Regions from separate parts of the Exiguobacterium sp. SL-10 genome, predicted to be linked through region 4. Evidence: riboswitches for the same ligand, from Rfam matches in the RefSeq annotation. Region 4 holds a riboswitch; each other region holds the start of a gene.

Region 1 (8,156 bases), on a different contig from region 4:
TGATCACCTACCAACAAGCTGATTTAAACGTCACATTCGATGAGTCGACCGTCTATTTAGCTGGGGAAGGACTCGTCAACCCATCCCATTTCACGATCCGTCTCAAACCAGGCCAGTCACTCGAGACAGGGGAGTTTGACTTCGGAACGGTCGAACAGTGGGACGCCGATCGTCCGCTCTATCTCGTCAAACTGACGTCGGCGAATGCTGAAATCGCCATCAAGGGGGAAGTGCAATGAAAATCGGACTTGTCTTAGAGGGGAGTTATCCGTATGTGAGCGGTGGCGTCTCGAGTTGGACGCAGACGTTGATCGAGGCGATGCCCGAGGTGTCGTTTGAAATCATCTCGATTCAACCGACCGAAAAGCGTCTAGAAGAGATGAAATATGCATTGCCGCCCAACGTCTCAGGAATCACCCATTTGTATTTGAATGACGTGGGCGAGCGGGCGAAGGGGCGGTTGAAGTGGGACGCCGAAGAAGAACAGAAAGTATCCGATTGGCTCATGTTGAAGAGCCCGAACCGGCAAGCACTCCGCCTGCTCGGAAAAGAAGTGCCCTCGAGTCAGGCGTTTTTCGCAAGTGAGTTTTTTTGGAAAAATGTCAAATCGGCCTATTCCGAAGAAATGAACGGGGGCTCGTTCATCGACTATTTTTGGATGTGGCAAAGCATGTACACCCCGATTTTGCGGGTACTTCATCAACCGCTCCCGAAAGTCGACCTCGTGCACGCTGTATCCACGGGATATGCTGGCGTGGTCGCCTCGTACATGAAAGAGACGCAAGGGATCCCGTTCATCTTGACTGAACATGGTATTTATTCGCGCGAGCGGGAAGAGGAGATTTTGCAGTCGTATTGGATTCCGGCACCGTATAAGCCGAGGTGGGTCCGTTTCTTTCACCACTTGTCGCGCGAAGCATACAATGCGGCCGACGAAATCATCACGTTGTTCGAACGGAATCGTGAATATCAAGAATGGATCGGCGCCCCGAGCGAGAAGACGAAAATTATCGCTAACGGCATCGCCGACCGTCAAATTCAAGCGACGGTTAATCGTCCCGAACACGATCTCTTTCAAATCGGGGCCATCGTCCGCTTAGTCCCGATCAAAGACTTGAAGACGATGATTTATGCCGCCAAGATTTTGCAGGAGCGGAATCGACTTTTCAAGCTGACGATTATGGGTCCGCTCGATGAAGATGAGGAATATGCGGAAGAGTGCCGTCTGCTCATCGAACAGAGCGGGCTGACCGATTATGTCGAACTCGCCGGAAAAGTCGACGTCCAAGCCTATTTGCCGAAGTTCGATTTATTGCTGTTGACGAGCATCTCGGAAGGTCAACCGCTCGCGATTCTTGAGGGGATGGCTGCAGGCATTCCTTGGGTCGCGACCGATGTCGGGGCTTGTTCCGAGCTCCTGTACGGCCGAGAAGACGATCCGTTCGGGCCAGCAGGGTTCATTGTGCCACCGGTTCATCCGGAAGCGGTCGCGGACAAGGTCGAGTGGATGATGGATTATCCGAAAGAACGGATGCGGTTTGGAAAGAACGGACGGGAGCGGGTCCGCCAATATTATCGTCTCCAACAAGTTGTGGACCGCTACAAGGCCATCTATGAAACGAGGAGGGAACAGTATGGCGGGCATCGGGTTTAAGTTACAGAAGTTGTTTCAAGAAGACTACTACTCGTCCCGGCTGAAGGCGTACACGTTCTCAGGCCTCGTCACATCCGGACCGTGGTTGATCGTGATTTTGGTCGTCGGCACGATTCAATGGCTGGCGTTCCAAATGCCGACGTTGTCACTCGCCGAGCGGACGCTTTTCATGATCTCGGTCTCGTATGCGTTCATCTTCTCGCAAATTTTGTTCAGCTTCCAACAGCTTGTCGTCACACGATACGTGGCGGACTTGTTTTACGAAAAGAAGGTGCACGAGATTTTCCCGGTGTTCACCGGGATGCTCAAAGTGACGATTCTCGCAGCAACGATCCTGTACAGCATCTTTTGGTTATTGTCTCCGCTCGATTTCTTATACAAATTGACGCTGTTCGTCTTGTTCATGACGATCAACGTCATCTGGGTCATGTTCTTGTTTCTAAGTGCCGCGAAGTATTATCAAGCGGTGGCCTATAGTTTCCTACTCGGTGGCCTCATCTCGGTCGGGAGCGTCTATGCGATTAGTCGCCTCATGACCGATCCGTCTAGTCTCGAGCTGTTGCTCGGTTTCACGGCCGGGATGATTGTGACGTTGTTCGGGTTGTTCTTCGCGATGCTCCGGACGTTCCCGCTCCGCTATGCTGTGAAAGAGTTCTCGTACTTTAAGTACTTCGACCGCTATCCGGACCTGTTCGCCATCGGCGTGTTGTACGTGCTCGGGATTTGGGTCACGAACTTTATCATCTGGTTCGGGGAAGGGCGTATCATCATCGCGGACTCGTTCTTGTTCAACCCGTATTACGACACGGCCATTTTTTGGTCGTATTTGACCATTATCCCGACGCAGTTGTTGTTCGTCGTCGCCGTCGAGACAAGATTTTATGAGCGCTATCGTACGTTTTATGGATTGATTAACTACGGCGGAGCGCTCCATCAAATCGAGAAAGCGAAACAGACGATGACGTCCGTGTTAAAGAATGAGTTGATTCGACTCGCGCGCAGCCAAGGCGTCGTGACGCTGTTCGCCATCCTCATGGCAGGCATGTTCGTCGGCTGGATCGGTGTGCCGGACGAGATCGGGCAAATCTTTCGGATGACGACGCTCGCGGCGTTCGCGAACGCGATGATCCTTATTTTGACCCTGTTACTACTCTATTTCGAGGATCGGCGCGGGGCGTTGTTCATCACGCTGTCCTTCTTCACGCTGAACGCGTTGTTCACGCTCTTGCTCTTGCCGCGCGGCATCGATTGGTACGGCGTCGGCTTTGCCGTCAGCACGACCATCACGTTCTTCTTGGCCGGACTGCGTTTAATCTATTACATGGGGAAAGTCGATTATTATGTGTTCGCTGCGTCGAATCGGCGTAAGCTCGGCACCGAGCGGTTCTCGCAAATGGGAACGTTGTTGAACCGGCGCTTTTCGCGTTAAAGGGTTTTCAGTAAAGGGAAAGACTGATATGATGTGGTCGTAGACGACCGAATTTCATAATGTTTACCACTAGGGGAGTCGCGTGACGCGGCTGAGATGGACGAGGTCCAGACCCTTTGAACCTGATCTAGTTCACGCTAGCGTAGGGAAGTGGGCGAACCGATTGTTCTCGTACACTTTGTGTAAATCCGACGCCGCTTCCGTTATGGGAGGCGGCGTCTTTTTTAATCACAAAGGAGGAGACATGAATGACATTCACCGCACATCTTCGACAAGAGGCAGATGCTTTGTTTCAAGCCAGTTTTGATCACCCGTTCGTCCGCGAACTCGGAACGGGTGAACTTGATGAGGCGAAATTTCGGCATTACGTCATGCAAGACTCATACTATTTGAACCAGTTCTCAAAAGTGCAGGCGAAAGGGGCGACACTCGCCCCCAACATGGAAGTGGCGAGCCGCTTTTTAACACACGCGCTTCATACCATCGAAGCGGAACATGCGCTGCATCGTGAGTTCTTCACGTTGCTCGACGTTACGGAGGCGGAATGGGCGACGTTCGAACCAGCCCCGACAGCTTACGCTTATGCGCTCCATATGCAACAAGCCGGTCCGACGCTCGGTGATGTACTGGCGTCAATTTTGCCGTGTTATTGGGTGTATTACGAGATTGGCGAACGCATGAAAGACGCGACCCCGGATCACCCGATTTATGCGACGTGGATTGCGACGTACGGGTCGGAATGGTTCCGCGACCTCGTCGAAGAGCAGATTGAGCGGCTCGACGTGCTCGCCGGGCAAGCGACCGCGGAAGAACGATTCCGGTATCAGCAACTGTTCTTGAAGAGCTGCTATTATGAGCACGCCTTTTGGGAGATGGCGTGGACGCTCGAGTCATGGACATTGCCAACGGGGGTGAGACGATGAAACGCGACTTGTGGGACAAAGTTAGAGCCCAAAGACCACTCATCCACAATATCACGAATATCGTCGTCGCCAATTTTTCGGCGAACGGGTTGCTCGCCATCGGAGCGGCCCCGGTCATGGCGTCTGCTGTCGAAGAAGTGGCCGAGATGGCATCTGTGAGCGATGCGCTCGTGCTCAATATCGGCACACTCGATGCGATGACGGAACGTACGATGATTCGAGCCGGTCAGGCGGCGAATCAAGCGGGTCGCCCGGTCGTCTTTGATCCGGTCGGGGTCGGGGCAACCTCATTCCGACGCGACGTTGCCAAGGCGATTCTGCAACAAGTCCGCGTGACGGTCATTCGTGGGAATGCCGGGGAAATCGCGACATTGATTGGTCTCGACGCGGCATCACGCGGCGTGGATGCGGGCGAGACACGGGACGATTTGAATCAAATCGCGCGTGAGGCGGCCCGGCGCTACAACTGTGTCATTGCCGTGACCGGAGAGACGGACGTCGTCAGCGACGAGGACGTGACGATTGAAATCAAAGGCGGCACCGAAGCGATGGCCCGGACGACAGGGACCGGTTGCTTACTGAGTGCCGTCGTCGGTGCGTTTCTCGCGGTCGAACGTGATGCGGTCACGGCTACGGCGACAGCACTCGCCGGCTATGCCCGGTGCGGCGAACTAGCGACCGCTTTGGCTGACGGACCGGGCGACTTCCCCGTTCATTTCTTGAACGAACTCGGCAAGATGACAGCCGTCGAGTTGCCGAGTGATCGAATCGAGGTGGTGTCATGATGCGGCCCCAAGTATTGACGATTGCCGGTTCGGATTCAGGCGGTGGTGCAGGAATCCAAGCCGATTTGAAAACGTTCCAAGAGCTTGAGGTGTTCGGAACGAGCGTCTTGACGGCGGTCACGGCACAAAACACATGCGGAGTGCACGGAGTCGAGGCGATATCTCCGGAACTTGTCACGCAACAACTCGATGCAATCGGTTCAGACTTTACGATTGCGGCGTGCAAGACCGGGATGTTGTTCGATGCGGCGCGTATCGAGGTAGTCGCTGCCGGGGTGCGTCGTCACGCGTTGAACCGGCTCGTCGTCGACCCGGTCATGATTGCGAAAGGAGGGGCCTCGCTCCTTCAAGATTCTGCGGTCGAGGCGCTCAAGACGTCTCTTTTGCCGCTCGCGACCGTTGTCACACCGAACGTGCCAGAAGCGGAAGTGTTGACCGGGATGAGGATTCGGACTTTTGAAGACCGTCTTGAGGCAGCGGAGCGAATGTTAACGTACGGCGTGCGCGCTGTCGTTTTAAAGGGTGGTCACATGGAAGGTGAATCTGCGGAAGACTTAGTCATGACGGATTCGGGGGCGTTCATATTGTCGACTCCGCGCATCCAGACGAACGATACGCACGGCACCGGTTGTACGTTTTCAGCCGCACTCACGGCGGAACTTGCCAAAGGGTATTCCATCTTGGAAGCGACGGTGACCGCCAAGCGCTTTATCCAAAGCGCCATCTCTCACGGACTCGACATCGGCGCCGGGCATGGGCCGACCAACCATTGGGCATATGCGATGTATGGAGAGGAGGATGTGACGATTGAATCCATCACGACGAACCATCGCTGAACAGTTGCGTCTCTACTTTGTTTGTGGGACACCGAATACAAAAGATTTACTTCAGACGGTCGAAACGGCACTCCAATGTGGCGTGACATGTTTTCAATTTCGTGAAAAAGGTAAAGAGGCACTGTATGGGGATAAAAAAGAAACGATGGCGAGAGCGCTGCAGACGCTTTGTCGTTCGTACGACGTCCCGTTCATCATCAATGACGATGTCGCCTTGGCAGAACGCATTGATGCGGATGGCGTGCATATCGGGCAAGACGATGCCGAGGCTGCACGCGTTCGGGAACGGATTGGCCCGGGCAAATGGCTCGGCGTCTCGGTTCATACGATCGAAGAAGTGGCTGCGGCGATTGAATATGCGGATTACGTAGGCATCGGACCGGTTTACCCGACACATTCGAAAGAAGATGCCGGGGCAGTCAATGGTACAGTGCTCATCCGTCAAGTTCGAGACACGTATCGCGAGCTGCCAATCGTGGGGATTGGTGGCATTTTACCGGAACACGTCCCGCTAATTCGGAAAGACGGGGCGGACGGCGTTGCCGTCATCTCGTCCATCGCTTCTGCACCGGATGTGGCTTTAGCCACACGGCGTTTCGCTTGTCTCTGAATTCAAATCGAGGAGGAAGACAGATGAACGTATTTGTTATAGGCGCAAATGGACAAATTGGGAAACAACTTATGGAACGATTGCACGAGGAAGGGAAACATCAAGTCACGGCGATGGTTCGCAAACAAGAGCAACTTGATGACTTCAAGTCAAAAGGTTACCAAGCCGTGTTAGGCGACTTAGAAGGCGACGTCTCGTCACTTGAACAGGCGATGTCTGGCATGGACGTGGTCGTCTTCGCAGCCGGTTCGGGTGGCAGTACCGGGGCTGACAAGACGCTCTTGATCGACCTTGACGGTGCGGCAAAAAGTATCGAGGCGGCTCAGGCGAATGGGAACGTTAAACAGTTCGTCATGGTGAGCGCTTTGAAGGCGGAAGATCGTTCGGCGTGGCCGGAAGAGATGAAGCCATATTACGTCGCGAAACACCATGCCGATCGTCTGCTTGAGGAGAGCGGGCTCACGTATACGATTGTCCGCCCAGGTGCTCTCACCGATGACGCAGGTACCGACAACGTGAAGGTGGGGGACGTCGACACGGGCGAAGTCCCACGTGCGGACGTCGCAGCGTTCCTCGCTCACGTGATTGGGCACGACAACGCGAAAAATAAAGCAATTGATCTCGTCAAAGGCGACACGTCAATCAAAGACACATTATAAACGAGATGACGACAGCGAGTGGACTTGGTCCACTCGCTTTTTGTATGGAATTGTCCGTGAACTCGAGAAAGGAATCGTTTCGACCGATATAGAAAATATAAAGATGGATTTATCAGAAGAAAGGGGTCTATTCGTGACCACATTGTTCCTCTATATGGCCGTGTATTTGTTTCCGGCATTTTTATTGAGCCACCTTGCCCTTGATGTGTTACTCCGCAATCCACGCCGAGTCGAGCATCGGTTGCTCAGCTTGTTTGTGTTTGGCTATGCGATGTTGTTCTTGGCCGAGTTCGGGCGCCATTTATCCCCGATTGAAGCGAGTCCCGCCTTCGTCACCTATTGGTTCGGTAACGCCGGCATTTTGATTTTCGTCTGTTCGGTCCACTTCATCTTCAAAGTGACGGGTGTCGGGGCGAAACTGCCAAAATGGATGTATCCGTATGTCATTTATTTACCACTCGTCCCGGTCGCGTTGACGTTTATCCGCCAAGAGAACATCTTGAACAGTCAGCGTTTCGACCAAGTTGGTGTTTGGATTTACCCTGAGTTCAATGCGTCATATTTGACGACAATGACCGTCGGCAACGTCTTTCATTTCTTGATCATCCTGTTGCTCGTCTACGCACTCAAACGCGCCAACCGATTCGAACATCAACGCGTCTTGCGCATGCTCATTTGGACGGCTGTCGCCGTTCTCATCTGGGACATCATCTTCGGTTATTTCCAGTTCCGCGGAAGCATGCCACCGTATGGGTATATGTACGGTGGACTCGTCTGGGCGGTCGTTCTCGTAGTGGCAATGAATCGGCTTGACTTCCTTGCTTCATATGCTAAACGGTATAGCACGCTCTACAACTTGAACCCATCGGCAATCCTGCTCGTCGATGATACCGGTCGCATCGAGAGTGCAAACCCGGCCGCGCGCATGTTGTTCCATACGGTACGCGTCGTCAATGAACGCTTTGTCGACTTGTTACCTGAGAAGAAACGGGAAGAATGGTGTGATCACTACAGCCAACATTTCCAAGCACACAAGAAGTTTCTTGAGTTCGAAACGAAGATTCTGACGAAGTCAGGACAAGAGCGTTACGTTGTCATCGATGGTGATTTCGTCTATATCGACCAGAAAATCCACGGCATGATTTTGATTCGAGACGTCCACACATTCAAAGAAGCCGAGCAGTCGATTCGTTTCTTTGCCTATCACGACCCACTCACGAAACTTGCGAATCGCCGGGCGTTCTATGAACAGGCCGATCA
Region 2 (8,156 bases), on a different contig from region 4:
ATCGAGAGAAGAGGAAGGGTGCTTGACGTATGTACTCCATGAGTCAATCGATGCACCAGGTACGTTCGTGTTCTATGAAAAATACGAAGACGAGACGGCACTCGACCATCATATCAACTCCCCACACTATCAAGCATACCGAAAGGCAGCCGAGACACTGCTCGCTGTCCGTGATGTGTATCGTCTGCGTGAAGTCTGAAAGGAGTCAATTCGATGATCACCCAATCGATTATCCCGTGTATTTGGTTCGAAGGCGACGTCGAGGAAATTGCGGAGTGGTACGCGTCGACGTTTCCTGATTCATTTGTCGACTATACGACGAAACTTGCAGATACGCCGTCGGGTGAAACGACGATTGTGACCGTCTCGCTGTCGGGGCAGTTCTTTCAACTGCTCGGCGCTGGTCAGCTGAAAGAACGTAACCCATCCATTTCCTATATGATCACGTTCCCGACGTCGGAAGAAGTGGAGACGCTTTGGAACAAACTTGTGGACGGGGCAGACGTGCTCATGCCGCTCGATACGTATGATTTCAGCGAGCGCTATGGCTGGTTGACAGACAAACACGGTGTCTCCTGGCAAATCATGCATAGTGGCGGGATGGATATCCAGACGGTGACCCCGTGCTTTTTGTTCGTCGGGGACGTGTTCGGGCGCGCCGAAGCGGCGATGAACGATTGGATTTCCATTTTTCCCGATTCATACGTGCTCGAAGATCATATGGTCCGTTACGAAGCGACAGACGGTCCGGAGTTGGAAGGAAAGCTCAATTACGCTCGCTTCGTCTTGTCCGGACGCGAGTTTGTCGCCATGGATAGCGCGGAACATCATCAATTCGCCTTCAATGAGATGCAATCGCTCATTGCATTTTGTGAGTCGCAAGATGAAATTGATGAGTATTGGGCCAAGCTGTCGGCCGTTCCGGAAGCGGAACAGTGCGGGTGGCTCCAGGACCGTTATGGCGTCTCCTGGCAAATCGTGCCGTGGGAGATGGAAGAGATGTTGACGACCGGTACAAAGGAGCAGTTGGCGCGAGTGACCGAGGCATTCTTGCCGATGAAAAAGATCGATATCGCCGCGTTACGAAACGTCTACTGACAAAAAACAAGCCGTCCCGATTACTTCGGAGCGGCTTGTTTGTCGTTTTGTTGGAAGTTGGACAGTGCGTCCTTCTCGATGATCGTATCGGATAAACGGAGCTGTTCGACGGCCTCGTCAATATACGGTTCGCATGCTTGAAGCGGCAAGTCATCGCCGGTCTCGACCGAATAACACATACCGCTGCCGACCGACTCCGTCAAATCCGGTACGAAATAGAGGTCTTCGTAGCGGAATGAGCCGTTTCGGAACACGGTCAAATTCGGATCATCGTCGAGGAGTGAACTTCCGAGCATATAGGTCGGTGTCATCCCGAGCAAATCGAGGATGGTCGGGGCCAGGTCGACTTGACCGCCGTTCGCCTCCACTGTCTGCCCTTGTTCGAGCCCAGACGGTTTAACGAATAACGGGACGGAGCGATCGAGCTGAAACAAGTCGACCGTGGAGTCGGCGTCCGCTTTCACGACCATCTCGTCTCCTGCCATGGTAAGGCCGCTATCGTGATCACCGTAAAAGACGACCAAGGCGTCATCCCATATTCCGTTGGCTTTCAGTCGTTCGACCATGAGACCGACGGCGGCATCGGTGTAGTGGACGGTGTGGTAATAGCCTTGTAGGAGCGGATCGTCATATCCCGATAGATCCAACCGTTTCTCTTCGTCCGGAATCTCATACGGTGTGTGGCTCGTCAATGCGACCATGAACGAATAGAACGGTTCGTCCAACGTGTCCAAGTGGTCGACCGACGTCGTCAGAAACTCTTTGTCGCCGACAGCCATGCCGATGACAGGCTCGGACGGATAATCGTCTTGATGGAAAAAGTGGTTGTAGCCGATTTGCTCATAGAAATTAGAGCGATTCCAAAACTCCTTGTCGAACGCATGCATCGCGGCCGTGTCATAGCCGGCTCGTTTTAACTGTGCAGGCAAGGCATCAAACATGTTCGTCGCATACTGCGTATACACGGATCCAGATTTGACGGGATAAAGCGAGGCGTTGACGGTAAACTCCGCATCGGACGTACGTCCTTCATGCGTCTGATGGTAAAAATTCGGGAAGTACAGCATCTCATCGCGAAGCGCGTTCAAATGCGGTGTCAGCTCTTGACCGTTGACCGTCTGGCCAATCACGGACGTTTGGAACGACTCGAGCTGGACGACGATGACGTTCGTATCGGCTGTGGCCTCAACCGGTTTGGTCGCGAACGCTTCAATTTGGTCGCGCTCGCGTTCCGTGAGATTGTCACCGAAATCAAAGGCATCCTGAATACCGCGAAATGCATCGAGCCCGTGATAACCCCAAAACCCGAGCTGATAATACTCGCGCATGTTCGAGATTGGAGTTTGCCGATTGTCTGTGTCCGCGTAATAAACGGCAGTCGGGACGGTAAAGACGAGGAGGCCGATGAGAAAACCAGTTACTGCCAAGCGACGACCAAGACGTTTCGACTCCGTGACCGGGTGTCGCTTCATATAGACGAGGACAGCCGCATAGACGAGCAAATCCGTGAACAAGAGGAAGTCGGGTGCTTGAATCAGCGTCAAAAAGCCGCCACCGACGTCTCCCATCTGGCCGATGTCCGAGAGCAAGGCAGCCGACAACAAGTTGCCGAAATAGCGGTAGTACCAGACGTCCGAGATGAGGAGCGTGCTGTGCAAAAATAAAGACGCGAACAAAATCCAGCGACGTGTTTGCGGTTTGACGAGTAGCGCCCAACTCGTCATCATCAAGATGGTCGCGAGGTTGATGAATAGAAAACTGACATCGAACGCGCTCGCGGTCAATAGGCTGAAGAGGAACAGCTTGGCGAGGGAGAGCGATAAGTAACTCCAATAATCGAGATATTTCATAAAAGGCCTCCAAACGGTACGGACAAAGTGTATTCTCTGTCATGTACCTGTTCGAAGGCGGCAAAAAACATGAGGGTGTGCGATTTTGAAAATAAAAAAGCGAGGCAGCGCCTCATTTGATTAAAAATGTGTCCCGCAGCTCGATGATTGTGCCTTCCGGGGCTTTCAGTTTACTTAAATGGCCATCGACGACGAAGTAGATGTTCCCGCCGTGCTTCGGTAAGAACGTCACACCAAGGTCCTCGAGGCGCTGTACTTCCGCTTCGAGGTCATCGACGTAAAGCGCGAAGTGGACTGGACCAGCCGCGTGTTTCGAGTATGGTGACAACGTCTCGTCGACTTTGGCCGTTTGGAGCTCGATATAAAAGTCGCCGAGTTTGAGCCAGCTGTTGAACGCGCGCGTATGAAAGTCGGGCGACTCCTGAACGAGTTCGAAGCCGAGTGCTTCATAAAATTGTTTCGACGCCTCATAGTCGGGCGTCTGGATGCAGAGATGGTGGATTTGTTTCATCGTGTCACTCCTTTGTTTCATTTTATCGAATCGACGTTCTAAACGGAACACCGGTTCAACTTACACCATCACTAGCGTATTGAGTAGTAAGAAAAGCAGGAAAATGGATCCTGAAAATATTAATACGCCCAATAATATGTTCCCTTTTTCGTCTTTAAATTTTTTGATATAAAAAATGGAAAAAATAAGTAGTACAGCCAACAGAATGGTCAAAGAAAGAAAGAGCAATGTAATCGAGTAATTCGATATGATTCCAAAATTGAAAAAGAATTCAGATATGAAAATGAATAGAAAAACTAAAGTCCCTACTAACAATGAGTAAAAATAAAGATTGCGATTAATGTCCATAACTAAACACTCCTTCTTCACTAGAGTTATAAAACTATAACGTCACGTCAAACAGAGACAGCCGTCATAAGTCGGCCGTCCCTGTTTTTTTGGTCGTTGTGTGTTGGACAGCGTTGCCCGCCCTGAAAAAGAGGACGATCGCGGCCACCCCGAAAATCGAGATGAACACGTTTTGTAGCAGCACATCGATGAACATCGGCTCGATGGAAAACGTGCCCGTCGCAATTTGAGCATTCCAGCGGGTGAACGTGGCGATGCGTTCAAGCGTATACAAGAGACCGGACATGAATAGGCAAGCGGTGGCAGCCAGTAATAGCGTCAATCGATTCAAGAAATGACCTCCTTGGATGTGCTATCCTGATTTTACCATTTTCTTTAGCGGGGGGAACTCCTATTTATCGTTTCACCGTGAGCGGCCGCAATTGCTTGACCCGAGTCAAGACGATCCAGCCGAGCACGGCTCCGGTCACACTTGAGGCGAGGAAAGCCGGGAAGAAGAACAGCGCGCCGAATTCGCTCCCCATCAACACCTTGGCGTACGGGACGGCGATGAGCGAGGCGATGAGGCCGGTCCCGATGACTTCACCGAATGCGGCGAACATGACTCGATTCGTTTTCATGAAAAATAAGCCGGCCAGAAGCGCTCCAATCATACCGCCAGGGAACGCCAAGAGAGACCCGGTCCCGGTCATGACACGGACGAGTCCGGTCACGAACGCGACAAGAACGGCGCCGATCGGCCCGACGGTGACGGCGGCGATGACGTTCACCATATGTTGAATCGGATAGGCACGGGCGACACCGGTCGGAATCGAGATGAACAGGGAACCGATGACGGCGATGGCGATGAGCATCGCCATCCAAGTGAGTTGTTGAATACGCATAGATAGTCTCCTTTCAAAATGAAAACGCCACTTCTCCAAGTGGAGAAGTGGCGTGGAAAGACAGACGAATCCCACACCACTTCCCTACGCTGGTATGAGCCAGATCAGGTTCGAAGGGTCCGGCGCGTGCCGTCTCAGCCCGAAGGCTCCCCTAGTGGTCGTTTATTAACATGAGTATAGCATACCGTCATTTGATGCGGTCGAGCTTTCGCGGTCGGAACGTGACATAGATGATGCCGACGAACAGGCCGTACAGCAAAAGGGAGAAGACGAGATTGATCAACCATGGCAGTGTCCCCATGAACACGGCGACGGAAGCGTTTTGAAACCAGACGAGCGAGAGCGACAGCCCGACAAAGCTGAGAACGAGCGTTATCCAAAAGCCGACATCCCGGCGCTTGAACAGACGCCAAACGAGCAGCCCGATGATGAGACTGACGACGGCGGTCGCCCCTAAATACATATATAAGATGGCATCGACCGGGTATGAGTAATACACAACGTCCATATCGTTTCCTCCTAGAATCAATAAATGAAAGAGAGCGTGCCTGATATGAGACACGCAGTCCGATGGTGTGACTGAGTGTCCCGTGAGTCATTCATACTTCTCGAGTAAGTTTTCATAATCCGTCTCGCTCCAAAACAGTGGGGCAATCGACTCTGGCCCTTTGAAAATCTCCCCGTCTTGGTCGTAGACGATGGCGTAGCCGTCCTCGACTTCAAAGACAATCAGGTCGGCTTTCACTTCCTTGACTCCGTTTCCAGCGATGATGACGTTCTCGAGCGGGTCGCGTGCGACTTGCACGCCCCATTCGTCGAGCTCGACGATGAGCGCGGACGTGTAGGCGTGGCGGTTATAGAGCGCCTGGAACTCGTCTTCGGTCAGGACGACGTCCGTCGGTGGGGCACTCGTTCCATATTTCCGTTTCTCAATCTCTTCGACGAATTGAAGGAACGACGCTTCTTGCCAAAACAGCGGGGCGATCGACTCGGGACCATTAGCGATATCTCCGTTCTCGCTCTCATAGACGGTGGCGTACGTGCCGTCATCGAGTTTGAATGGATGAATGTCGGCGTATGTATGATGGATGCCATCGCCGGCGATGACGACGTGCTCGAACGTCTCGCGGAACGGGGTGAGTCCATCGTTCTCGAGTGCCTGCAAGAGTGGCGGGACTTTTTCATATTGGTCGAAGACGTCTTTAAAGTCTTCTCGCGTCCAAGCGGTGATGTCTTCGGGCGACGGCTCATTTGTGTCGGCCGGGACGATGGGTTGCTCAACTGGATCGGTGCAGCCGGTCAGCAAAAACAGACTGAACCCGAGCAAGACTAGGCGTTTCATCAATCCAACCTCCTAAAAAAGTTACAGTTTTTTCCTATTACCAATAAGCGTAGCATGTATGCCGGCTATTGAGAACCCGGGTACTTTCTCGCTCAGGGTTGCCGCTTCAAGTAACGGTCGAGTGCCGCGTGAAAGCGTTGTTGTTGCGCCAACGGGATATCATGATTGGAGGCTGGACCATATCGAATCAGATGATAAAGCGAGGCGTCGATATCCGTCAGCTCGATGCGTTCGAACCAGTCGACGACCGTCTCATTCGTCCGAAGCTTTAGCTCAGGGGCGAGCGACGCGTTGAACGTGATCAGCCAATCCCTCAGTTCGATATTCGTGAGCATCGGGAACGTCTGTGCCTTAATCGATGTGTCCGCGTTGAGCGACAGTGGCGCAAAGGCATTCTGTCTACTAGAGAACGTGAATCCTTTTCCCCGTTGACGACGCAGCCATCTACGCACGCCATAGACGGTCAACCCGACAGCAGCGAGGAGAGCGAACAACGTGCCGAGTCCGCCGGGGTCATTGCCATTCCCGCGACCGAACTTGAATTTGAGCATCTTTTCCTTCGGGCGAGGGTCTCCCTCAAATTTGGGCCCTGTCGTTTTCCCCATATCGATGCCGCCTGTTTGCCGCTTATCCTCTTCTTCTCTGTTCACTTCCGTCACGTTAATTGGAGCAGGTGTATTGATCGTTTGAAACCAACTGAACGTCGTCTTGCTGACAAAGACGAACGTCACAACGAGACAAGCTGTCACAACAAGAAATCCTATAAATCGAGACGACCACTTCATCTTTTCCCTCCTTATCGGAATGTTCAGACTATTTATTGTCTATATTACCATAAACAGGTAAACTGCGAGTAAGACACATGTAACGGAGGGGAACGAAATGGGAATCGAAGCGGTCATCAAACAGTTGAACGAAGTGTACTTAGGAAAGAGTGAGGTCGTCCGGCTCTGCTGCACGGCGCTTCTCGCCGAGGGACATATTTTGCTCGAGGACGTACCTGGGACGGGGAAGACGTTGCTTGCCAAAGCGATCGCTGGAAGTTTTGACGGATCATTCTCACGCATTCAATTTACGGCTGATTTGCTCCCGTCCGACGTCATCGGGACCGACTACTTCAACATGAAGACGCAAGGATTTGATCATCGGCAAGGTCCGATTTTCGCGAACATCGTCCTGATTGATGAAATCAATCGGGCCGTCCCGCGCACCCAGTCGGCGCTACTCGAAGCGATGGAAGAACGACAAGTGTCAATCGGCGGAAAGACGTATCCGATGCCGAAGCCTTTTTTCGTCATCGCGACGCAAAACCCGATTGAATCGGCCGGGACGTTCCCACTGCCGGACGCACAACTCGACCGGTTCCTCATCTCGATTCCGGTAGGGTATCCGGACGCCGCCGAAGAGCGAGAACTGTTGCTGCAAGTGCTGACCGAGACCCGCAAACACATCGAGGCGGTGACGTCACTTACCTCGCTCCAAGAAGCGCAGGCCGAGACGAGACAAGTCGCGATTCAAGACGATGTCCTCGACTATATGCTCGGTCTCGTCCATGCGACCCGGGCCCACGCGTCCGTCGAGGTCGGGGTCAGTCCACGCGGGGCGATTGCACTGCTCCGCGCTTGTCAAAGCTATGCCTATTTGGCCGGCCGACTGTACGTCATCCCGGAAGACGTCAAAGCCGTGGCGCCGTACGTGCTCGCCCATCGGATCAGCTTGACGCTCGAAGGCGGCATCAAGTCGACGAAAGCGAACGTCATCGCACACATTTTAGACACCGTGCCCGTGCCGGTCGAGGGCTGACGATGATCCTCTCCACGCACGCTTGGTTGCAGCGCCGGCTCCTCCCTATATATCTCGTGAGCGGAGCCATGCTCGTGTTCTTCCCGTACGTCTATGGGTTCGGCTATCTATGTTTCATTGTAGCGAGTGCGATTTGGATGCTCGAGCGGACGCGGCAACAACTTGAGCGGCACATCGATCTCCGGTTCACGCAATACGAAGAATTGCTGTTTGTCGGAGATGAGAGTCGACTCGTGTTGGTGGTTGATGGGGTGGACGAGTTGGACCGGCTCGGACTTCCGCTGCGCATTCGTTTGAAGGTGAGCTCAGGAATCAGCTTT
Region 3 (8,156 bases), on a different contig from region 4:
CATCCACAAGAGCGTCGACTAATCTCTTCGCCGCTTCGAGGCTCGAACCTGATGAGGCAACGATTTTCTTCTCAGCAATCGCCATATGGTCATCTTTACGAATTTCAACACCATCGATACTCGTATCACGGACCGCATACGTCACTTGACCAGACTTGACGGCACTTGCCGCCGTCTTCATGACGCTTTCGTTCGTGTCGACATCCGCTTCCGGGTTGAATGCGATTGCTGCCGCGAGTCCTTGTGGCACCGTCTTCGTCGGAATGACCGAGACGCCGCAAGGTGCGACCGATGCCGCTTGTTCGGCAGCCATGATGATGTTCGAGTTGTTCGGGAAGATGAAGACGTGGTCCGCGTTGGCCGCTTCAATCGCCTTGACGATGTCTTCCGTCGACGGGTTCATCGTCTGACCGCCTTCGATGACGTGAGCCGCCCCAAGTGAACGGAACAAGTCGCTGACACCTTCACCCATCGCGACTGTGACGATCGCATATGGCACTTTTGCCTTCGGAGCCGTCGAAGTAGCCGTTTGGACGCCGTGCTGGTTGGCACCGTGCTCTTCTTCTAAGATCGTCGAGTGCTGTTGACGCATGTTCTCGATTTTGACAGCGACGAGCTCGCCGTAGCGCTGCCCTTTCGTGATGACGTCACCAGGTGTTTCGACGTGAACGTGGACTTTGAGCAACTCTTCGTCTGCGACGACGAGGAGTGAGTCCCCAAGTTCAGACAGTTCGTTGCGGAACGCATCCTCATTGAACGGGGCATCCTTCAACTTGACGTCTTGGAAACGGACCATGATTTCCGTGCAATAACCGAACTCGATGTCTTCGGTCGACATGAATCCTTGCGCGGCGTGGGCATGATGTTCGGCTTCGATGAGCGCATCCATGACCGGTGCATGTGGTTTCTCGAGTTCTTTGCCTTCAAGGCTTGCGAGGAACCCTTCATAAATGACGAGCAGTCCTTGACCACCCGAATCGACGACGCCGACTTCTTTTAAGACAGGCAATAAGTCCGGTGTCCGCTCGAGTGAAGCTTTTGCTTCCACGATCACGCGTTCCATGAACTCGTTGAAGTCGCTCGTCGACTCTGAAGCACGGAGCGCTTCGTCGGCCGCTTCACGAGCAACCGTCAAAATCGTTCCTTCAACCGGTTTCATAACCGCCTTGTATGCCGTATCGACGCCACGTTTCAACGCCTCGGCGAAATCGACTGTCGACACTTCTGTCTTTCCTTCGATCGCTTTACCGAAGCCACGGAACAATTGGCTCAAAATAACACCCGAGTTCCCACGTGCTCCCATTAAGAGACCGCGTGCAAACTTCGATGAGACATCAGCGATATTCGCCGAGTTGAGTGCGGCCACTTCTTTCGCACCCGATGTCATCGTCAAATTCATGTTCGTCCCCGTATCGCCGTCCGGCACCGGGAAGACGTTAAGCGAATCTACATAATCCGCATTCTGGCTCAAGTTGGCTGCACCGTTCGCGACCATGTTCGCGAACACCAATCCATCTAAACGTTTTAAACCCACACCAAATCCTCCTTCGTTCTCGTCAGTCATTCGTCAGACGAACGCCTTGTACGAATATGTTTACCGACGAAACGTTTAATCCTAAAGTTTCACCGAGCGTGTATTTCACACGGCTTTGCACGTTGTATGCGACTTCCGACACTTTCGTCCCGTAGCTTACAATGATGTGCATGTCGATATGTACGTCTTCTCCATCTTGACGTACGACCACGCCTCGGGCGTAGTTTTCACGCTTCAATAGTTCTGCAATCCCGTCTTTCAATTGAGCTTGAGACGCCATTCCCACAACGCCGAAACATTCCATCGCCGCACCGCCTGCGAGTGTTGCGACCACGTCGTTCGTGATGTCAATATTGCCATATGTTGTCTTCATTTCAATTGCCATATGGAGTAGCCTCCTTTATTCGGAATGATTCCTTCACTACATTCTACAATAAGTACCTAGTTATTAAAAGAACCTGCTCCATAAACTCGGTCAATTGTAGCCGTAACCCTCATTCATTATTAAAATCCTTTCCAGTAATGTCAAGTTTTTTTCTTGTCATCCTATGATTTTCTAGTTGCATCGTGAAAAAACCCGTGCTAATATAAACGAGTGTCTATTAGGACGAACCCACATAAAAAAGGAGGGGAAACGCATGGCACGTAAATGCTACGTAACAGGTAAATCACCTAAATCAGGTAACAACCGTTCGCACGCACTCAACAAGACAAAACGCACTTGGGGTGTAAACGTACAAAAAGTTCGTATTCTCGTTGACGGTAAACCTAAACGAGTTTGGGTTTCAGCTCGCGCTCTTAAATCAGGTCTCGTTGAACGCGTATAATTTTTATACACGAACGAAATAAATCCCAGCGGCATTCGCCGATGGGATTTTTTTGTGTTCATTTTTTGACATACAGCACAAGCACCATGCCTTCGTGCACAATCAAGTCCGCTGATTCGTCGGCCCACTCGTTCGAGATCGTGAGCGCCTCATGGCTCACGATCTCGTGATGGTCGAGCGGATATTTGACGCCACGGATGGTGACGTTCGCCCGCTTCCACGGTACGAGCGACAAATAGTGATCGTCTTGGCGCGGGAGTCCATAGAGCCCCGTCCCCGCGAGTCGCACCATTTGCCCTGCTGAGATGAGACGCATCTCGGGATACGCCTCGAGCAAACCGATGTTGCTGAGCGTCATATCGAGCCGTCCACCGAGAGCGCCGTAGACGAGCATCTCCGTCGCCCCATGGCTCCGGGCCGCCTCAAGCGCGATTTCAAGGTCGGTCACATCTTTTTCAGACGGATAACGGACAGCGTCGATCGGCACTTCGCCCGTGAAGGAATCAAAATCGCCGACGACGAGGTCCGGATTCAGCCCACGGTCTAATAGCGTCTCATAACCCCCATCGACGCCAATGACATAATCGACATCAATCGGGAGGCTCGGGATCGATTCCGGGCTCGCCGCTACGATCAAGACGCGCATTAGCGGACGTCCCGGGTCGCGAGTGTCGCAAAACGTGGTGCCGAGACAAACAAGAGGACAAGAACGACGGCCGACACGAGGAATGACGGGAGCATATACGTCATATTATAGGCGAATGAGTAAGCCACGACCGGTCCTTCCGCGTACTCAGCGAAGAAGACAATCCCCGATACGACGTGGGCACCGTAGCGTAGCAGTGAGCCGAGGAGCGCCCCGAGCACCAAATAGATGATGAGTGTCTTTTTTGCCTCGTCCTTAGCGGCTCGTTTCACTTGTCCGGCGAATAGTCCAGCCATACCGACGACACCGTAAGCAAACGTATAATCGAGCAGGAATTGGACAGGTGTGAAGATGTAGGCCCCAAACATCAATTGAAGCGTCCCGACGAGCGCCCCCGTCGCAAGTCCGCCTTTTAAGCCGTGGCGGTACGCCATCACAAAGATCGGCAACATCGCCAGACTGATTGATCCGCCCTGCGGCATCCGGAACGGGATGAGTAAATCAAAAATCAAACCGAGTGCGGCGAACAGCGAAATTTCGATGAGCGCCTGTAATTTTAAACGTTGTTTCATTTTATTCCCTCCTTATATGAGTGAACGACAAAAAGCAGCATGACGTAAACGCCATGCTGCTATCGTGTAGCAACGTGCATTTTCGCCACATCCCTACGTCCGTGTGAACGGAACAGGTTCAAAGGGTTAGCGTGATGCCTCTCAGCCACAGAATGTGACACCCCTTGCGACAATATTTGTTGTTCTATGGTCGATTATACACGAGATGCGTTGCGAATGCTATCGATGGCTTCTTTGTAACTCGGCTCATTATAGATGGCCGACCCGGCCACGAGCACGTCAGCCCCGGCATCGATGCATAGTTTTGCCGTGTCCGCGTTCACGCCGCCGTCAATCTCAATTTCAAAGTCGAGACGACGGGCTTGGCGCATCTCATTCAGCGCCGCAATTTTCGGGACGACCGATTCGATGAACTTCTGGCCCCCAAAGCCAGGGTTCACCGTCATAAGGAGCACCATATCGACGTCACCGAGCACGTGTTCAATCGACGAGAGTGGCGTATGCGGATTCAAGACGACGCCACACTTGGCGCCAGCCGCTTTGATTTGTTGCAAGACGCGATGCAAGTGATTCGTCGCTTCGACGTGAACCGTGACGATATCCGCCCCGGCTTTGATGAAATCTTCGACGAACCGCTCCGGCTGATCGATCATCAGATGGACATCAAGTACCATGTCCGATTTTTTTCGTAAACTCGCGAGCACCGGTAGCCCGATGGAGATGTTCGGGACAAACTGTCCATCCATGACATCAAAATGGATATAATCCGCTCCGGCCTCTTGGACCGCCTTCACTTCTGATTCTAGATTGGCGAAGTCCGCCGCTAAAATCGATGGTGCAATTTTAATCATGTCAGTACCTCCGTTGTCTATCGTTTAACTCTGCCATAAACGTAACATAATTCTCATAACGGGTGGAAGCGATTTCTCCAGCTTCGACAGCCGCTTTGACGGCACAGCCCGGCTCGTTCAAATGGGCACAGCCGCGGAATTTGCAGTCATCATGCCGCTCGACAAACTCAGGGAAACACCACCGCATCTCCTCGACTTCGAGTTCGACCGGGAACTCGAGGCTCGAGAAACCAGGCGTGTCAGCGACGAGTCCGTCAGCGAGTGTGATGAGTGTGACGTGACGCGTCGTGTGCTTCCCTCGGCCGAGCGACTTCGAAATCTTCCCGGTCGCAAGTTCAAGCTCAGGCGCGACCGCATTCAAGAGCGAACTTTTCCCGACGCCCGTCTGTCCAGCGAATACGCTCGTCTTGTCTTTGAACGAACCACGGATTTGTTCAATCCCCGACCCATCCTCGGTCGACGTCTCGATGACCTCATAGCCGATGGAGCGGTATAAGGTCGCTGCTTCGTGAATCGGCTTCCGTTCTGATTCCGTCAACAAGTCCATCTTCGTCAAGACGATGATCGGATGGACTTGCTTCGACTCGATCAAGACGAGGAAACGGTCAAGCAGATGGAATGAGAACGCCGGCTCTTTCACGGAAAACAGTAAAAACGCTTGATCGATATTGGCGATTGGCGGGCGGACGAGATGGTTCGACCGCTCATCGACGGCCAGTATATAACCGGTGCCGTCCTCTTGGTCTTGAATGTCGACATCATCACCTACGACAGGCGAGATGTTCCGGTTGCGGAAATTGCCGCGGGCGCGACAGCGAATCTCTTGTTTTTCTTCTGTCATGACGTCATAAAATCCGCCTTGTAATCGAATGATCGTACCTTTCATTCCATTCCCTCCTTAGAAAAAGAGGCGACGCGCGCGCCACCTCTTCATTGTGCATCTTTTGCTTGTGCGTACGTCACCGTATCCGTCCGTACGACTTCCCCATCGACTTCAATCGTCGCGGTTCCGACTTCGTCCGGTGCGATGACGAGTGTGTACGAGTATGTCGTCGTCTCTGTTATCTTATCACGCAACACTTCGACTTCGCCACGGGCATCGACCGTCCGAATGACGACTTCGAGCGCTTCAGCCTCTTCCCCTTCGGGCGGCGGTTCGATCTCGACGTTGACTTCCCGCTCGATCGAGACGTCGGTCGGTTCGACCCCTTGTGACACGATGACGGTCAGTTCCGTCCCCGGATCGACTGCCGTACCGGCCGTCGGGAGTTGACGGATGATTTGATTCGCAGGAACGCTCGTTGAATACTCGTCACGTTTGACGATTTTCAAGCTATTTTGCTCAGCATACGTCGTCGCTTCCTCGAACGTATAGCCCGCCAAGTTGGCGAGTTCGACTTTATTGCTGCCCGTCGAGACGACGAGCGTCACCGTCTCTTCAGACGGAACGACTTCATTACCTGGGGCGATCGATTGGGAGATGACATCTCCACTATCGACCGTCTCGGACGCCTCCGACTGAATCTCAATGTCCGTGAAATCTAGGTCTTTGAGCGTCCGTTCGGCCGCCGACTGGGACAATCCTTCCACGTCTGGCATCTCGACCGTCTCTTTTCCGGCCGAGACGACAATCATCACGGTCGTCCCGCGTTTCGGCTTCCGACCGGCTTGCGGAGTCTGAGAGATGACGTCCCCGGCGGCAATGTTATCACTCGCCCGTTCGGTCGCCTCGACGACAAAACCGGCCGTCTCAAGCTCAGTCGTCGCCTCGTCGCTCGTCATTCCGACGACATCTGGGACGACGGCACGGGACATCTCATCGGCGATGACATACGCCCCGATTCCGCCACCGATCAACAGGAGAGCGAGTAGGATCCAGAGCCACCACTTCTTTTTCCGTTTCGGTTTGTCTTTCACGGGTTCACTTGTTGCGACCGGTTGTTCCGGCGCCTCATTTGCGTTCGGCTCATCCGGCACGACAGGCGCCATGACAAGCGTCTGATCAAACGCATCTTGCTCCGCATTCGATCGCTTCGGTTCATTCGCACGTTCCGGATCGAGTGCTGTCATGCAATCCTTCTTGAATGCGGCGACCGAGGCGTGACGTGCGCCCGGTGACTTCGCGAGTGCCTGCATGATACAGTTCTCGAGCGCTTGCGGGATGTTCGGGTTCAAATCCATCGGTCGAATCGGATCATCTTGCAGATGTTGCAGCGCGACAGCGACCGGCGTCTCGCCGATGAACGGTACCCGACCGGTCACGAGTTCATAGAGTACGGCGCCGAGCGAATAAATATCTGACTTCTCATCGGCGAACTTTCCGCGTGCTTGCTCTGGAGAAAAGTAGTGGACCGACCCGAGCACCGACATCGTGTGGGTCAACGTAGCGTTAGACATGGCCACCGCAATTCCAAAGTCCGTCACTTTGACGTTGCCGCTTTGATCGATCATCATGTTTTGTGGTTTGATGTCCCGGTGAATGATTCGATTCGCATGGGCGTGATCGATCGCATCACAAATCTGTCCCATGATGCGGAGCGCCTCGTCGACAGATATGTACTCTTCTTGTAAATATTGTTTTAGCGTCATCCCATCGACATGTTCCATGACGATGTAATAGATGTCGCGTTCGTCTCCGACGTCGTAAATGGCGACGATATTCGGATGGTTCAGACTCGCCGCCGCATGGGCTTCTCGTTCGAACCGGCGTATAAATTGTTCATTATGCGAGAATTCAGATCGCAACACTTTGATGGCGACGGTTCGGTTTAAAATCTCATCGTGAGCCCGGTAGACATTTGCCATGCCGCCGTTGCCGATTTGCTGTTCGATCCGATAACGATCGTTGATTCGTTCTCCACTTCGCATCGGATTCATCCTCTCTTTCTATCTGTGAACTGGACGAGGGCAACAGTGATGTTGTCACTTCCGCCCAAACGGTTGGCTTGATCGATCAATTGATCCGCCTTGACGTCCGCCGAGACGGGACGTTCCAAAACTTGTTTGATCTCGTCATCGGTCAAATGAGTCGTCAAGCCGTCCGTACAGATTAAAATCGTATCAAACTCGGGTTCGGCAAACACTTGCAGATCGGGTTCGACATGTTCCTTCGAGCCGATCGCACGGGTGATGATGTTACGTTTCGGGTGGACACGCATCTCTTCCTCGGTCAATTCTCCGAGTTGCTTCAACACGTTGACGTAAGAATGGTCTTCCGTCAATTGTTGGAGCTTATCCTCACGCAAGGCATACACACGACTATCCCCGACGTGGACGATGACGATCGTCTCGTCGTGCCAACAGACACCGGCGATCGTCGTCCCCATCATCAGCAGATTCGCTTGTTTCGAGAAGTCGAGCACTTGCTCGTTGGCCAGTTCCACATTGTGGCGGAACCAATTTTCCATCTCCATCGGTGAGGCAGGAAGCGTCGGAAAGGCACGGCGAAACTGCTCGATGACAAGCTGACTCGCAACCTCTCCGGCTTCATGTCCTCCCATACCGTCGGCCACGAGAGCGATCCCGGCACGCTCGTCTCCTAAAATCAAGACGGCGTCCTCGTTCTGCGCCCTCACTTGCCCGCGGTCGGTTCGGTATGCTAATTCCATCTTCCTGATTACCTCGTTTCTTGTTCGCGCTCCTTCGCTCGAAGCTGCCCACAAGCCGCATCGATATCCGAACCTTGCTCGCGACGAATCGTCACGTTCACTTTTCGATCTTTGAGCA
Region 4 (8,156 bases):
GACAGAAGGCATGCCGAACGGGTGGAGCGGGGTTGGTGGCCAGACGCTCAATCCGTATGGTGACAAGCTCAATGTCGGAGGGTCGAGTTCAGGTTCGGCGTCAGCGGTCGCAGCGAACTTGACACTGCTCGCCGTCGGTAGCGAGACGAGCGGCTCGATCATCCATCCGAGCGTGCACAACGGTATCGTCGGCATCAAACCGACCGTCGGCCTCATCAGCCGGAGTGGAATCATCCCGATCTCGCGGTCGCAAGACACGGCGGGACCGATGGCACGCACTCTCGAAGACGCGGTACGTGCACTTGAAGCGATGGTCGGGGAAGACCCATCGGACCCGTCGACACTAAACCTCCCGGCCGGCCCGCCGTATCGGACGTGCCTCGACGTGCGCCAAGCGGTCGGGATGCGTGTCGGGATTGTCAAAGCAGACTTATCGGAAGAAGAGCAATCCTTATACGGTGAGGCGGTCGAGCTGTTGAAGCAGAGCGGCATTGAACTGGTCGAAGTCGAACTGCCCGCCCATGACACGCTCGACCAAGGCGATATTCTGTACCACGAGTTCAAACTCGGAATCGAGGCGTACCTCGCCACGACGACGCTCCTATACGAGACGTTGTCTGATTTGATTGACTGGAACAACAAGCATCCTGAGACGATCCCGCATGGACAAAAGACGTTCGAGAAAGCGGAACAACTGTCGGGACGTCTCATCGAGCCGGCTTATTTGACGCGCCGGCTCGATGACGTACGTGACGCCAAAACGGACGGACTCGACCGCCTATTGAATGAGCAGCAGTTGCACGGACTCGTCTTGCCTCACGATTTGAACTATGACATGGCTGCAAAAGCCGGGCATCCGACCATCACGATCCCGTTTCGATTGAAAGCGAGCGGGGCTCCGTTCGGCTTGTCGTTCACGGGGACGAGTTATGCCGAACGTGACTTGATCCGAATCGCCTTTGCGTTCGAGCAACAAGTGACACGTCCCGTCCCACCGTTATAAGAACGTTGCACCGGTCGTCCACGTCCGCTACAATGGTACGTATGCGGATTGAAGAAAGGACAGATAGCAATGAAACCATCTATATACGGGCTGACGTTCGATCAGCTGACGGAAGCGTGTGTCGCTTGGGGATACAGCGCCTTCCATGCGAGACAAATTTGGGACTCGCTCTACATCGACCGAGTGAAGCAAATCGAGGATATCTCGGTTCGGGCCGAGGTGCGTGAGGCGCTCGCCGCCGAGTACGTCATCTCGACACAAGACCTGTTCGTCAAGCAAGAGGCGGGCGACGGGACGGTCAAATTCTTACTTAAGTTACATGATGGTCACTATATCGAGACCGTACTCATGCGTCACAAATATGGACGTTCGGTCTGTGTGACGACGCAGGTCGGATGCAATATCGGCTGCAGCTTCTGTGCGAGCGGACTTTTGAAAAAGACACGTGATTTGACGGCCGGTGAAGTCGTCGAACAGATCATGACCGTCCAACACTACTTGGACGAGGTCGGCGAAGGTGCCCGGGTCAGCCATATCGTCGTCATGGGAATCGGCGAACCGTTCGATAACTTTGACAACTTGGTCGACTTCCTGCGCGTCGTCAAAGACGAGCGCGGACTCGCCATCGCGCCACGTAAAATCAACGTGTCGACGAGTGGACTCGCCGACAAGATTTACAAGTTCGCGGACCTCGATCTTCGCATCAACTTGGCGCTGTCGCTTCATGCGCCGAACGATGCGCTGCGGACGCAGGTCATGAAAATCAACCGGGCGTTCCCGCTCGACAAGCTCATGCCGGCGATTCGGTATTATGTCGAGAAGACGAACAAACGGATCACGTTCGAATACATTCTATTGTCGAAAGTGAATGACTTGCCGGAGCACGCCGAAGAATTGGCGGCGCTCATCGACGACATCAAGGACAAGTCGTACGTCAACTTGATCCCGTATAATCCGGTCAACGAGCATATCCAATACGAGCGCAGTACGTCCGAGGATATCATGGCGTTTTATGACGTCTTGAAGAAGCGTGGCATCAACACGGGTGTCCGCCTCGAACACGGTACTGACATCGATGCGGCCTGTGGCCAATTGCGCAGTAAACATATGAACGTCGAAGGTGCGAAATAAGTGGACTCCTTGAATCACTCGATTCAAGGAGTTTTTTTATGGAGAGACGCTCCAAAGACGGGAAAAGAGTCGTCGCCAACAACTCGCTGAAACGATTTTGATAAATAGTGAATAGACCTCGTCCGCTCAGGGAATAGTCAGTTGAAATCAATGTAGAGAGTGGAGGCATTTCAATGGAGACAGTAAACGCTGCGTTATGGATTCGAGTCAGAAACACGCTTGGGGAGGGCCCGTGTTGGGACGCTGAGCTAAAACGATTCTATTGGGTCGATATCGAGGGACATACACTTTGGTGGTACGATGAACAGGAAGATGAGCTGTCGTCGTTCGATATGGGACAACAGATCGGGTTTGCGGTCCCGAAAGTGACAGACGGCGTCGTCGTCGGGTTGAAAGACGGGATTTATGAGTGGGACGAGACGTCAAAAGAGCTCGATAAAATCGTCGAACTCGACGACTCGGAAGGAAACCTTCGCTTCAATGACGGGAAAGCCGACCCGTACGGCCGCATCTTCGCCGGAACGCTCCACCTCGACGACGAGGAGAACGAGGCGACGCTCTATCGCGTGAACCGCGACGGCACGACCGAGGTCATGTTGAGCGAGTTGACATTATCGAACGGACTGACATGGTCCCCGGACCACTCGATTTTCTATCATATCGATACACCGACCGAGACGGTCCGTAAATACCCGTTCGACTTGAAAACGGGAACGCTCGGGGAAGGGGAAGTCGTCATTGATTTTAAAGACGAGGAAGGATTCCCGGACGGCATGACATCTGATGAGGACGGTTTCTTGTGGATCGCCCATTTTGCCGGCGGGAAAGTGTCGAGATGGAACCCGCAAACTGGTGAGAAAGTGCTCGAGGTGAGCGTCCCTGCTCCGAACGTCACATCATGCTGTTTCGTCGGCGACGACTTGAAACAACTCGCTATTACGACGGCACGTGAAGGAATGGATGAAGCGGCGCTTGAGGCCCATCCCGACGCAGGTTCGGTCTTTAAAATTGATACAGACGTGAAAGGGATGCCGCTCTATCGGTTTGGACGATAAGGAGGTACGAAGATGGTGAAGCGATTGCTCGTTCGGGCGGGAATCGGTTTGGCGCTTGCCGCGGTGGCCCGGGTCGGTATTCAAAAGTTGTTGGGGGCGAACCGGGAAGAGGATCATACGTATTTGGAGCCGCGGTGGGATGAGACGCCGAGTGTCGATGCAGACAAAGACATGGATGAGGTCGGTCTGACTCAGCTCGATTCGATTTATCGGGCCGAATGGCAGGCGAACACCTATCCGCGCTCAGAAGCTGAACGGAGAGCGTTAGAGGAATAGAGAGTAGGAACACGTCCGTGAGCGGGCGTGTTTTTTTCTTGACAATATGATAACGACCCGTCATTATCTAAAAAGTAATGATTACGATTTAGGAGTGGGGATAATGAAGCAAATTCCAATCACGGTGCTGTCCGGTTATTTAGGGAGCGGTAAGACGACACTATTGAACCATATATTGAACAATCGGGATGGGAAGAAGTACGCCGTCATCGTCAACGACATGAGCGAGTTGAACATCGATGAGCGATTGATCGAGCAGGGTGGATTCTCGCGGACGGACGAGAAATTGGTCGAGCTATCGAACGGTTGCATCTGTTGCACGCTCCGTGAGGACTTGCTCGAGGCGGTGCAGGAAATTACGAACGACCGTGACCTTGATGGGATTATCATCGAGTCATCAGGCATCTCAGAACCGATTCCGGTCGCTCAAACGTTTACATACGCCGATGACGTCCTCGGCATCGATTTGACGAGCCGCGTCTATATCGATGCGATGGTGACGGTCGTCGATGCGTTTCGATTCTTGAAAGATTTCAACTCGGGCGAGTCGCTCCATGAACGCAAACAGGCGATTGACGCGACAGATGTACGCGAAGTCGTCGACCTGCTCGTCGACCAAATCGAATTCGCGGACATCATCGTCTTGAACAAAGCGGACCGGGTGACCGTGACGGAACTCGACGAGATGGCCGGGCTGTTGAAGGCGCTCAATCCAACCGCCAAACTGTTGACGTCGGTCCATGCGAACGTAGAATTGACCGAGCTGTTAGACGTCAAGTTGTTCGATTTCGACCAGGCGATGCACGCCGCTGGCTGGATTCAAGAACTTGAGGCGGAAGCACACACACCGGAGACAGAGGAATACGGGATCAGCTCGTTCGTGTATCGGCGACGTCGACCGTTCCACCCGGAGCGTCTCCACGCCTGGATTGAAGCGTTCCCGGAGCAAGTCGTCCGCGCCAAAGGCTTTTTATGGATCGCTTCCCGGAACGACCTCGCTTGCCTGTTCTCACAAGCAGGTTATGCCTCGACGCTTGAACATGCTGGTCGCTGGCTCGCGACGCTTCCGGAGGAAGAGCGTCGTCTTATGTTCGCGGCAGAACCCGAGCTCGCTGCCGACTACGTCGAGCCGTACGGGGATCGCCAGACAGAACTCGTCTTGATCGGGCAGCGGATGGAGCGTTCGGTCATCGAGGCGGAATTAGATGATTGTCTGTTGACAGACGAGGAGATGACTTCTGACTGGACGACGTTGCAGGATACGCTTCCGGGAAATGGTATCGTGACTTTCACATAAACCGTTTACAAACTTGGCGTGTTCGTCTATACTTCTCGTTGCATAGACAACCGCATACATTGGACTACACTAGGGGTGCTTCGGCTGAGATGTGAGCATGGCTCCAATCCCTTATGACTCGATCCGGGTAATACCGGCGTGAGGAAGTGTGGCACTTTTTCTAATGGACTTAAATTGGACGAGTGGCCGCATTCTCATGGATGCGGCTTTTTTTGTGTAACAAACCATAGGGGGAATGAATCATGAACAAGCAATGTGGGACGAGCCCGATCGTCGGGTTCCGCTTTACGCTGAGCCCGATGACATCCGATTTCGTGAGCGTCATCAAAGGGGCATTGAAGGAGACGGATCTTCGTAACGTCTGGCGGCATACCGATGACGTTTCGACGGTCATCCGTGGCCGCAGTGAGCATGTGTTCGACGTGGCCAAGGCCGTGCTGTCACATGCGACGAAGACAGGGACCCACGTCTCGATGAGCGGGACGTTCTCGGTCGGCTGTCCAGGCGACACGGCAGGAGACAATCTTCTCGACGTGACGACAGAGCCGGTGAATGGCAAGGTGGGTTCGCAATACGTGTCTTCACAATTTGCGCTCTATCCGCTTGGTGACGCAAACTATATGGATATCATCTACGAGGAAATTGACTTTGCGAGAGAGCGAGGCGTCTTCAACGACTCGATGCACTACGCCTCAGGCATTCATGGGGACATCGAGCCGGTGTTCGCTTTCTATGAGGCGACATTCGACCGGGTTCGTGCGAAAACGAGCCATGTCGTCATGACGGTCACGTTCAGCGTGAACAGTCCGTCACACGGGGGACGCATCGATGCTTAAATCATGGAAGTTAAAAGAAATCGTCTTATTGTCGATTTTATCGGTCGTATTCGCTGTCGTCTATTTGGCGTTCGTCCATATCGGGAACCTTTGGGCCGGCTTGATCGGACCGATCGCGTACGAGTGGATCTTTGGGATTTGGTTCATCGTCTCGATTATCGCGGCCTATATCATTCGCAGACCTGGCGCCGCATTTTTGTCCGAAGTGCTTGCGGCGACGATTGAGATGATGATTGGCAACGCCATCGGACCGCGCATCATTTTAGTCGGGATCATACAAGGACTCGGGGCAGAGGCGGCGTTCGCATTGACCGGTTATAGACGCTATGACCTTTGGGTGCTCATGCTCGCTGGTTTTGGAGCGGCTGTGACAAGTTTCGCGTATACATACGTCATGGGAGGTCTTACCGCCCTCAGTCCGACATACGTGGCGACCATGTTCGCACTACGCGCGTCGAGTGGGATGCTCATTGCTGGCCTTGGAGGGAAGCTTTTAAGTGACTTGTTGCTTCGCACGGGAGCGCTTGAAGGGTATGCCCTCGCGCGTCAGGGTCGTATCCATGGTTGACGCAGAACATTTGTCGTTTCGTTATCCGGACAAAACATCCGATGTCTTGACGAATCTCACACTCCGTCTCACAAAAGGGAGAACGCTGATCACAGGGGCGAGCGGGTCAGGGAAATCGACACTGTTCTGTTTGATGAATCGTCTCTATCCAGACAATTGTGATGGAATCGTGACGGGCAGACTGCACTTGTTTGACCGCTCCTATGATACGTATGAAGCTGGCGAAGTGAATCGTCGCGTCGGAACGGTGTTTCAAGACCCGGACAGTCAGTTCGTCATGCAGACGGTCGAAGAAGAATTGATTTTCACGCTCGAAAACTTCGCCGTCGCGAGAGACGAGATGATGGATCGTGTCACCCAGATGCTAGAGGCGTTACAGTTGACGGACTATCGGCACCGTAACATCCATGACCTATCAGGAGGTGAGAAGCAACAAGTTGCCGTCGCGTGTGCGTTAATTGGCCGTCCGGAGTGGCTCCTCCTTGATGAGCCGCTCGCTCACCTTGATCCTGAGACCGCCCATTATTTCGTTCGATGGCTCGACGATATCGCGGAGACGATAAACATTGTCGTGATTGAGCATCGGCCATATATATGGGGGGACTTCTTTGACAGACAAGTGAAGCTCGTGAACGGGCGCATTGACTATGACGGGCCGTTCATCGTCCGACCAGATTATGTGTTCTCTCCGATTCGAACCGAACGTGGAAAAGAATTTTTATTTCACATACCGAAATGTGAACGAAAAACATTTAACCTAGCAGCGAGCAAAATGAAAGTCGCCAAGGGCGATCTCATTGCCGTGCTCGGTCGAAACGGCAGCGGGAAGTCGACATGGCTTCGAAGCCTCGCCCGGGAATATCATGAAGTCGGCCTCGTCCCGCAATCTCCGGCCCATCTCTTCGTTACGAGTGATGTGACACATGAACTATCATACGGTCATAATCGCCCGATTGAGGACATCTTGATGCGGCTCGGGCTCGGTTCGATGCGTGACCACCACCCACTCTCTCTGAGTCACGGTCAAAAGCGAAGGCTCGCGATCGGAGTGATGATGCTCTCGAATAAACGATTGATTGCCTTTGATGAACCGACCGCCGGTCAAGATGAGGTGTCGCTTCGTGCGCTCTATGACTTGATGGCTGAACGAGTACGCGCCGGCCAGACGGTTTTGTTTGTGACGCACGACCTCAGTTTTGCCCGAATTGCGAACACCTATTACTTGATGTGTGACGGCAACTTGAGCGGGCCATATGATCCTTCACTTTGGGATGATCCGGGATTACTAAGGTCCCACGGCTTATTGATGGAGGAATCGTGATGACGTTTCATGAAATGAACCCGACGATTAAATTTTTGACCGTGACGTGTCTCATGTTCGGTCTCGCCTTTATGTATAATCCTTGGACGCCACTTGTTGTTTTTCTCGGTACGTTGGCCCTTCAAACGCTCTTCTCTGCCGTGAGCTGGAGAAGATGGGGATTGTTCATGATTCCATTTCTATTGACCGCGCTCGGAACACTTTGGACGTCGCTCGTCTTTGGAAAGCAGACAAGTGGAGATGTCATGTTCAAGCTGTTTGGCAATGATGTGACCGACGAGAATGTGAGGTTAGCAGCGACGCTCTCCTTACGTGTGTTGGCATTCACAGCCTTGTCGCTTCTGTTCACGCTGACGACGGATCCAAAGCGGTTCGTTTACAGTTTGATGCAACAAGGGAAATTGTCACCAAAAATCGCCTACAGTGTGTTCGTCGGATTTCGTTTCTTCCCGATTTTAAAGAATGAACTGATGCAACTGTATGAGACGCATGCGTTACGTGGCGTGCGCTTAGAGACACGTCTCGATCATATTCGCCACGCCCCGAAACTAATCATTCCGCTGCTTGCCGGATCGATCCGACAAGCGGAACGAATCGCGTTCTCGATGGAGGCGCGCGGATTTACAGGGGAACCTCGAGCTACGTATGAAGTTGTCGCCGTCACGAGGA

Evidence for each region. Region 4 has a riboswitch for thiamine pyrophosphate ahead of EVJ33_RS05460 (YkoF family thiamine/hydroxymethylpyrimidine-binding protein). Riboswitches for the same ligand answer to the same signal wherever they lie in the genome.
Region 1: another riboswitch for thiamine pyrophosphate. It lies ahead of tenA (thiaminase II); the one in region 4 lies ahead of EVJ33_RS05460 (YkoF family thiamine/hydroxymethylpyrimidine-binding protein).
Region 2: another riboswitch for thiamine pyrophosphate. It lies ahead of thiW (energy coupling factor transporter S component ThiW); the one in region 4 lies ahead of EVJ33_RS05460 (YkoF family thiamine/hydroxymethylpyrimidine-binding protein).
Region 3: another riboswitch for thiamine pyrophosphate. It lies ahead of thiT (energy-coupled thiamine transporter ThiT); the one in region 4 lies ahead of EVJ33_RS05460 (YkoF family thiamine/hydroxymethylpyrimidine-binding protein).

Annotation. Positions count from the first base shown of each region.
Region 1 is NZ_SJUP01000005.1:147,999-156,154, reverse strand. Features, by position in the region: gene EVJ33_RS07850 (DUF2194 domain-containing protein) at 1-239, shown strand, start outside; gene pelF (GT4 family glycosyltransferase PelF) at 236-1,654, shown strand; gene pelG (exopolysaccharide Pel transporter PelG) at 1,635-3,083, shown strand; TPP riboswitch at 3,145-3,249, shown strand; gene tenA (thiaminase II) at 3,332-4,006, shown strand; gene thiM (hydroxyethylthiazole kinase) at 3,976-4,791, shown strand; gene thiD (bifunctional hydroxymethylpyrimidine kinase/phosphomethylpyrimidine kinase) at 4,791-5,627, shown strand; gene thiE (thiamine phosphate synthase) at 5,599-6,237, shown strand; gene EVJ33_RS07815 (SDR family oxidoreductase) at 6,261-6,896, shown strand; gene EVJ33_RS07810 (GGDEF domain-containing protein) at 7,030-8,156, shown strand, end outside.
Region 2 is NZ_SJUP01000005.1:191,174-199,329, reverse strand. Features, by position in the region: gene EVJ33_RS08120 (putative quinol monooxygenase) at 1-199, shown strand, start outside; gene EVJ33_RS08115 (VOC family protein) at 214-1,098, shown strand; gene EVJ33_RS08110 (LTA synthase family protein) at 1,119-2,948, opposite strand; gene EVJ33_RS08105 (VOC family protein) at 3,061-3,459, opposite strand; gene EVJ33_RS08100 (hypothetical protein) at 3,872-4,138, opposite strand; gene thiW (energy coupling factor transporter S component ThiW) at 4,203-4,691, opposite strand; TPP riboswitch at 4,756-4,854, opposite strand; gene EVJ33_RS08090 (hypothetical protein) at 4,879-5,199, opposite strand; gene EVJ33_RS08085 (hypothetical protein) at 5,287-6,033, opposite strand; gene EVJ33_RS08080 (hypothetical protein) at 6,126-6,818, opposite strand; gene EVJ33_RS08075 (AAA family ATPase) at 6,916-7,836, shown strand; gene EVJ33_RS08070 (DUF58 domain-containing protein) at 7,839-8,156, shown strand, end outside.
Region 3 is NZ_SJUP01000001.1:329,620-337,775, reverse strand. Features, by position in the region: gene EVJ33_RS01680 (DAK2 domain-containing protein) at 1-1,534, opposite strand, end outside; gene EVJ33_RS01675 (Asp23/Gls24 family envelope stress response protein) at 1,557-1,919, opposite strand; gene rpmB (50S ribosomal protein L28) at 2,173-2,361, shown strand; gene EVJ33_RS01665 (thiamine diphosphokinase) at 2,420-3,007, opposite strand; gene thiT (energy-coupled thiamine transporter ThiT) at 3,007-3,579, opposite strand; TPP riboswitch at 3,653-3,754, opposite strand; gene rpe (ribulose-phosphate 3-epimerase) at 3,774-4,430, opposite strand; gene rsgA (ribosome small subunit-dependent GTPase A) at 4,432-5,316, opposite strand; gene pknB (Stk1 family PASTA domain-containing Ser/Thr kinase) at 5,361-7,298, opposite strand; gene EVJ33_RS01640 (Stp1/IreP family PP2C-type Ser/Thr phosphatase) at 7,304-8,038, opposite strand; gene rlmN (dual-specificity RNA methyltransferase RlmN) at 8,047-8,156, opposite strand, start outside.
Region 4 is NZ_SJUP01000003.1:161,946-170,101, reverse strand. Features, by position in the region: gene EVJ33_RS05485 (amidase family protein) at 1-1,003, shown strand, start outside; gene rlmN (dual-specificity RNA methyltransferase RlmN) at 1,073-2,134, shown strand; gene EVJ33_RS05475 (SMP-30/gluconolactonase/LRE family protein) at 2,308-3,189, shown strand; gene EVJ33_RS05470 (hypothetical protein) at 3,202-3,465, shown strand; gene EVJ33_RS05465 (GTP-binding protein) at 3,569-4,762, shown strand; TPP riboswitch at 4,824-4,924, shown strand; gene EVJ33_RS05460 (YkoF family thiamine/hydroxymethylpyrimidine-binding protein) at 5,005-5,598, shown strand; gene EVJ33_RS05455 (ECF transporter S component) at 5,591-6,166, shown strand; gene EVJ33_RS05450 (ABC transporter ATP-binding protein) at 6,159-7,487, shown strand; gene EVJ33_RS05445 (energy-coupling factor transporter transmembrane component T family protein) at 7,487-8,156, shown strand, end outside.